Linked DNA regions of Rhodobacter capsulatus SB 1003. The protein of the gene in region 2 interacts with the protein of the main gene of each other region in a pairwise test. Links are inferred from orthologs where the notes say so. Each region holds a gene or a part of one and is shown on either strand. Other genes may lie near its edges.

Evidence for each region.
Region 1: the proteins of hflK (region 2) and ftsH interact in binary tests that used the Escherichia coli proteins (3 or more experiments, as listed by UniProt). The link is inferred for Rhodobacter capsulatus SB 1003 from one-to-one orthologs.

Annotation. Positions count from the first base shown.
Region 1 is NC_014034.1:3,390,238-3,393,665, forward strand. The notes cover bases 142-3,049. They hold ftsH (ATP-dependent zinc metalloprotease FtsH), read right to left. Parts: upstream 2,590-3,049; coding sequence 694-2,589; downstream 142-693. Other genes in these bases: RCAP_RS15765 (calcium-binding protein), read left to right, coding at 142-616; tilS (tRNA lysidine(34) synthetase TilS), read right to left, coding at 2,669-3,049. In the rest of the region: more of RCAP_RS15765, read left to right, coding at 1-141; more of tilS, read right to left, coding at 3,050-3,428. UniProt on the Escherichia coli protein: Acts as a processive, ATP-dependent zinc metallopeptidase for both cytoplasmic and membrane proteins. Plays a role in the quality control of integral membrane proteins.
Region 2 is NC_014034.1:2,571,060-2,574,466, reverse strand. Bases 281-3,167 are described here. They hold hflK (FtsH protease activity modulator HflK), read right to left. Parts: upstream 2,369-3,167; coding sequence 1,193-2,368; downstream 281-1,192. Other genes in these bases: gorA (glutathione-disulfide reductase), read right to left, coding at 2,434-3,167; hflC (protease modulator HflC), read right to left, coding at 294-1,196; RCAP_RS11865 (DUF2065 family protein), read right to left, coding at 281-294. In the rest of the region: more of RCAP_RS11865, read right to left, coding at 103-280; more of gorA, read right to left, coding at 3,168-3,407.

The DNA.
Region 1 (3,428 bases), 820 kb from region 2 along the record:
CGACCTGCTGTCGATGGGCGGCGGCAACGACACCGCGCTGGGCGGACGGGGCGATGACACGCTGCAGGGCGGCAATGGCAACGACCTTCTGGATGGCGGCATCGGCCGCGATGTGATCCAGGCGGGCAACGGCAATGACACCGTGACCGGCGGTCTTGGCACCGACCGGATCAACGGCAACAGCGGCAATGACCGGATCGACGGCGGCGACGGCAACGACACGCTGGCGGGGGATGCGGGCGATGACGTGCTGATCTCGGGGCGCGGCTCCGATCTGCTGACCGGCGGCTTCGGCGCCGATCGGTTCGTCTTCGCCACCGTCTCCGACAGCGGCGCCGGGGCGGGCTTTGACAAGATCACCGATTTCAAGGGCGCCGAGGGCGACCGGATCGATCTTTCCGGCATCGACGCGAACCGCAATGCGCCGGGGGATGCCGCCTTCACCTTCCTCGGCACCAAGGCCTTCACCGGCGCAGGGGCGGAATTGCGCGTCGTCGGCGGCGCAGACGGGTGGCGGGCGCTGGCCGATCTCGACGGCGACCGGGTGGCCGATTTCGCCCTGACCCTGTCGGGCAGCGATCTGCCGATGCCCGTGGCGGACAACTTCCTGCTTTGATCGCAGAAAAAACCTGCGCCGGTTCCCCGGCGCAGGCCTGATGGTCGGATCTGTCGCGAACGCCTCAGGCGTTCGGTTCAGGCATTCGGTTCGGGCGCGATGCCGGGCTTGGCCACGGGTTTCGTGCGCGGCAACGAGGTCACCGTGGGCAGGCTGCCCGAGGGCCGGTCGTCATCGCCGCCCAGCGTCTCGCCCGCCATCACCTTGCGGATCTCGTCGCCGGTCAGGGTTTCATATTCCAGAAGACCCTGCGCCAGCCGTTCCCATTCCTCGATGTTTTCCTCAAGGATGCGCCGCGCCTCGATATAGCCGTTCTCGATCAGGATGCGGACCTCTTCCTCGATCAGCTCCTTGGTCTTGGTCGAGACCGAGAAGCCCGCGGTATTGCCCTGATAGCCCTCATGCGCTTCGGAATAGTCGATATTGCCGACCTTGTCCGACATCCCCCAGCGCATCACCATCGCCCGCGCGATCGCGCTGGCTTGCATGATGTCGCCCGCCGGACCGTTCGAGACGGCCTCTTCGCCCCATTTCAGGATCTCGGCCGCCTTGCCCGCCATGGTCATGGCGATCTTCTGCTTGGCCTCGTCCTTGTGGTAGTTCAGCCGGTCCATCTCGGGCAGGCTGACCACCATCCCCAGCGCCTGACCGCGCGGAATGATCGTCGCCTTGTAGACCGGGTCGCATTTCGGCAGCTTCATGCCGACGACGGCATGCCCGGCCTCGTGATAGGCGGTCATTTCCTTCTGCTCGGGGGTCAGCACCATCGAGCGCCGCTCGACCCCCATCATCACCTTGTCCTTGGCGTTTTCGAAATCTTCCATCGTCACGAAGCGACGCCCAACCCGCGCGGCCATCAGCGCGGCCTCGTTCACCAGGTTCGCCAGATCGGCACCCGAGAAACCGGGGGTGCCGCGGGCGATGGTGCGCAGATCGACATCCGGCCCGCGCGGGATCTTGTTCGCGTGCACCGACAGGATCTTTTCGCGGCCCTTGATATCGGGGTTCGGCACATGGATCTGCCGGTCGAAGCGGCCCGGACGCAGCAGCGCCGGATCAAGCACGTCCTTGCGGTTCGTCGCCGCGACGATGATGATCCCCTCGTTCGCCTCGAACCCGTCCATCTCGACCAGAAGCTGGTTCAGCGTCTGCTCGCGTTCGTCGTTGCCGCCGCCGATGCCGACGCCGCGGGCCCGGCCCACGGCGTCGATCTCGTCGATGAAGACGATGCAGGGCGCGTTCTTCTTCGCCTGATCGAACATGTCACGGACACGGCTGGCGCCGACACCCACGAACATCTCGACGAAATCAGAGCCCGAGATGGTGAAGAAGGGCACACCGGCTTCCCCGGCAATCGCGCGGGCCAGCAGGGTTTTCCCGGTGCCGGGCGGGCCAACGAGCAGCGCGCCTTTCGGGATCTTGCCGCCCAGACGGCTGAATTTCTGCGGGTTGCGCAGGAATTCGACGATTTCCTCAAGCTCTTCCTTGGCCTCGTCGATGCCCGCGACATCGTCAAAGGTCACCCGGCCGTGCTTTTCGGTCAAAAGCTTGGCCTTGGACTTGCCAAAGCCCATCGCGCCGCCTTTGCCGCCGCCCTGCATCCGGTTCATGAAGAAGACCCAAAGCCCGATCATGACAAGGAAGGGCAGCCAGACGCCCAGGATCGACATCAGACCCGATTGCTGCTGCTTGACCACATTGACGGTGATGCCCTTGGCCACCAGCTTGTCGGCGATGGCGTCGGTGCCTTCCTTTGTGGTCGAGTAATTGTCGCCCTTGCTGTCCTGGTAGCGCACATCCTCGCCATCCAGTTGCACCTGCTTCACGTCGCCCTTGTCCACGGCGGCGATGAAGTCGGAATAGGACACTTGCCGGGCATTGAGCGGACCCTGCCCGCTGCCGAGCAGGTTGAACAGCACCAGGATGAGCACGAACAGCAGGGCCCAGAAGGCGATGTTGCGCAGATTGCCCAAGAGAAACCTCCGAAGAATGACAGGGCACCGCATGGGGTGCGGTGCCTTTGGTGTGAAAATAGGGATTAAGTGCGCAGGTTCAACGTCTGATTAGTGCGGATGTGAAGCTTGGCCGCACCAAACGCGCCTCATAGCCGTTTTTCCAGCCCGCAACCGGCGCGGCCAGCAGCGTTTCGCCCTGCCAGACCGCGGGCGAGGCCAGCAGGCTGGCGCGCGGGCGGGCACGGCTGCAGCCCTCGCCCAGCTGGCGCAGCCCCTCGGCGCCAAGGGCCGCCAGCATCAGCCCCGGCCGGTCCGGCCCCTCGATCCGCCAGCCGTCCCAGACCTGACCGAAGGGCAGGCGCAGCGCCGCCACCGCCCGCGCCTCGCGGGTGATGCGGATCGCCTCGTCGCCAACCAGAATGCGGCAGCCATGCAGCGTGCGGTCGCGCCGGGTGCGCCAGGTCGTCAGAACATCGATCACCTGCACCGCCCGCGGCGGATAATAGCTTCCCGACACCCAGACCAGCGCCGCATTCAGCAGCCGCCGCCCGGTCTCGGGGTCGAAGGCATCGCGAAACCCCTGCGCGTCGATCACCACATCGCCGGCGTCAAAGCGCACATGCGCCGCGATCAGATGGTCAAGCGACCACAGCACCGATTGCTCGGCCATCGCCAGATGCCCCACCACCGTCGACAGCTTGCCCGCGGTGATGCCCAGCGGCGCCAGCGCCGCCAGCGCCTTGCGCGCCTTGACCCGGTCGAACCGGTCGTTCTCGTTCGAGGGATCCTCGATCCAGCCGATCCCCTGCCGCTGCAGATGGCCGCGCAATTCCGCCCGGGTCTGGCTCAGGAACGGC
Region 2 (3,407 bases):
TGGCCGGTGCTCCGGCTGGCCTTCTATAAAAGCGTAAGCGTCGCGCCGTTCAAATGAAAGCCCGTCGCGGGGCGTCACTTCGATGTGAGAGCGCCGCGAGGCTCATGTGAGGGCCCGCACCAGCGCGACGACACCCACCCCCGCAGCCACTGCCGCAAGGCCGATCCGGCGCCGCCCCACCGGGCCAAGGCTGGCCAGCAGCGCCAGCACCTCGACAATGCGCGAAGGGGCCAGCACAAGTGCCAGCCCCTCGATCACGAGCACAAGGCCCAGAGCGGTGAAAACCGCCGCCATCAGTTTCCGGCCGCGGGGGCGGTGCCGCCCGCCGCCAGCGATGTCACGAAGCGTTCATAGTCGAAGTAAAGGCTGCCCGGTTCCGTCACCAGCGAGGAGGTGCCCGGCTTCAGGCTTTCGGCATAGAACTGCAGCGCCCGGGTGAAGGCGAAGAAGCTTTCATCCTTGCCGTAAGCTTCGGCATAGATCCGGTTGCGTTCCGCATCCGCCTGACCGCGCACGATTTCCGCCTGCTTGCGCGCCTCCGAGGTGAGTTCGACCACCTCGCGGTCGGCGGTCGCCCGCACCCGCTGCGCCGCCTCGCCGCCGCGGGCGCGTTCATCCGCCGCCTCGCGTTCGCGCTCGGCCCGCATCCGCGCATAGGTCGCGGCCAGGTTCTGCTCGGGCAGGTCGGTGCGCGTCAGCCGCACGTCGATCACGTCAACGCCCAGCGCATTCGCCTCGCGTTTGGCGATGTCGCGGATCTTGTTCATCAGCGCCGTGCGGTCATTCGACAGAACCGCCGTCGAGGGCACCGAGCCCATGACTTCGCGGATCGCATTGTTCAGGATGCCGTCCAGCCGGTTCTTGGCAAAGCTTTCGCCGCCATCGCCCACCGCTTCGCGGAACTTCACCGCATCGACGATGCGCCAGCGCGCAAAGGCATCGACCACCAGACGACGGTCATCAAGCGGCGTGACTTCCAGCGGTTGCGTGGTCAGGCTGATGATCCGGTCATCATATTTCACCACATTCTGCACGAAGGGGATCTTGAAGCCGATTCCCGGTTCGGTCCGCGCCGCGGTCACTTCGCCGAATTGCAGCACCAGCGCCTTTTCGCGTTCGTCGACCGTGTAGATCGACGACAGGCCAAGGCCCACGGCGATGATGCCGATCGGGATCAGGAGTTGTGCCTTCATCAGTTCGCCCCCCCGGTCGTCGGCTGCACCGGCCGCAGCCGGTCAAGCGGCAGATAGGGCACGGTGCCCGATTGCCCGTCGATCACCACCTTGTTCACGCCGCCCAGCGTCGTGCTCATGGTTTCATAGAACATCCGCCGCTTCGTCACCTCGGGGGCCTTGCGGTATTCCTCGTAGACCGAGGTGAAGCGCGCGGCCTGACCCTGGGCATCGTTGACCACCTCGGCGCGATAGGCCTCGGCCTGCTGCACCAGCTGCGCGGCCTGCCCGCGGGCGCCCGCCGTCACCTGGTTGGCATAGGCGTCGGCCTCTTTTTCCAGCTTGTCGCGTTCCTGCTGCGCGGCTTGCACGTCGCGGAAACTGTCGATCACCTCGCGCGGCGGATCGGCGCGGTTGAAGTTCACCCGCACGATGTTGATCCCGGCCTGATAGCTGTCAAGCGTGCCTTGAACGGCGGTGCGCAGATCCGCGGCGATGGTGCCGCGGTCGCGGTTCAGGATCGGCGCCAGTTCGGACCGCGCGATGATGTCGCGCATGGCGGATTCGCTGACGGCGCGGATCGTGTCCTCGGGGTCGGCGAGGTTGAACAGGAATTTCGACGGGTCCGAGACGTTCCAGACGATCTGGTAGCTGACATCGACGATATTCTGGTCGCGCGTCAGCATCAGCCCGGAATCGGTGACGAAATCGCTGCTGCGCCCCGAGGAGAACACGCCGTCGCTGCTTTCCGAAGTGCCGATGGCGCGGGTGCGGCCGGTGCCGACCTCGGTGGTGCGTTCGTCGGTGACCGGGATCACCACTTTCGACACCACCGGCCAGGGCGCGAAGTTCAGGCCCGGGTTGCCGGTGGCGTGGTATTTGCCGAACATCAGCTCGATCGAGCGTTCGTTCTGCTGCACCGTGTAAAACGAGCTCCAGGCCCAGACGGCCGCCAGGGCCACCGCGCCGATCGCGATCGTGCCCAGCGTGAAGGCCGGGCCGTCGTCGCGCCCGCCGCCGGGGCGGCCCGGACCGCCGCGCCCGCCCATCAGGACGCGCAGCTGCTCGGTGCCCTTCTTCACGATCTGGTCGATTTCGGGAATGGGGGCGCTGTCATTGGGCCGGCGCGGGCCGGGGCGGCGCGGCGGCTCGCGGTCGTCACCGCCACCCGAGCCCCAGGGTCCTCCGTTGGTCATGCTGTCCTCTTTCGAATGTCCTTGCCCCGAAGTGGGGATTGTTTGCGCAATGTCAACCGCTTCGCTCAGGAATGCCGGGTCGGTGCCCGCATCGTCACCAGTTCCTCGGCCATCGTCGGATGCACGGCACAGGTGGCGTCGAACTGCTCCTTGGTCGCGCCCATCTTCATCGCGATGGCCGCCATCTGGATCATCTCGCCTGCTTCGGGCGCGACGATGTGGCAGCCCAGCACCTTGCGCGTCGCCTTGCAGACGATCAGTTTCATCAGAACGCGGTCCTCCGCCCCCGCAAAGGCCGAGCGCATCGGCTTGAAAGCGCTCGTATAAACCTCGATCGGGCCGTCTTTGCGGGCGGCTTCCTCGCTTTGCCCGCAGGTGCCGAATTCGGGCCGGGTAAAGACCGCCGAGGCGACAAGCTCGTGATCGCTTACTCGCGGTTTCGCGCCAAAGACGGTGTCGGCAAAGGCGTGCCCCTCGCGGATCGCGACCGGGGTCAGGTTGATCCGGTCGGTCACATCACCCACCGCAAAGATCGAGGGGACATTGGTCTGCGACCAAGCGTCAACCAGCACCGCGCCATTGGCGGCCAGCTTGACGCCCGCGGCTTCCAGCCCCAGCCCGGCGGTGTTCGGCACCCGGCCGGTGGCGTAAACCACGGCGTCAAATTCCTGCGACCGGCCATCGCCGCAATGGGCGACGACGCCGGTTTCGGTCTTCGTGACCCGGTCGATGATGACATTTTCATGCACGTCGATGCCGCGCGCTTTCATCTGCGCCACGATCAGATCGCGGCATTCGGTGTCGAAGCTGCGCAGAAGCGGCGAGCGGTTCCATTGCGCCACCGAAACCCCCAGCCCGTTGAAGACACAGGCGAATTCGGACGCGATATAGCCGCCGCCGACGATCAGGAGGCGCTTGGGCAGCGCGGGCAGATGAAAGAGGTCGTTTGAGGTCAGAACGTGTTCTGCGCCCTCGAAGGCGGGCACGAAAGGCCGCCCGCCGACCGCAATCAGGATGTGTTTCGCGCTGATCACCCGGC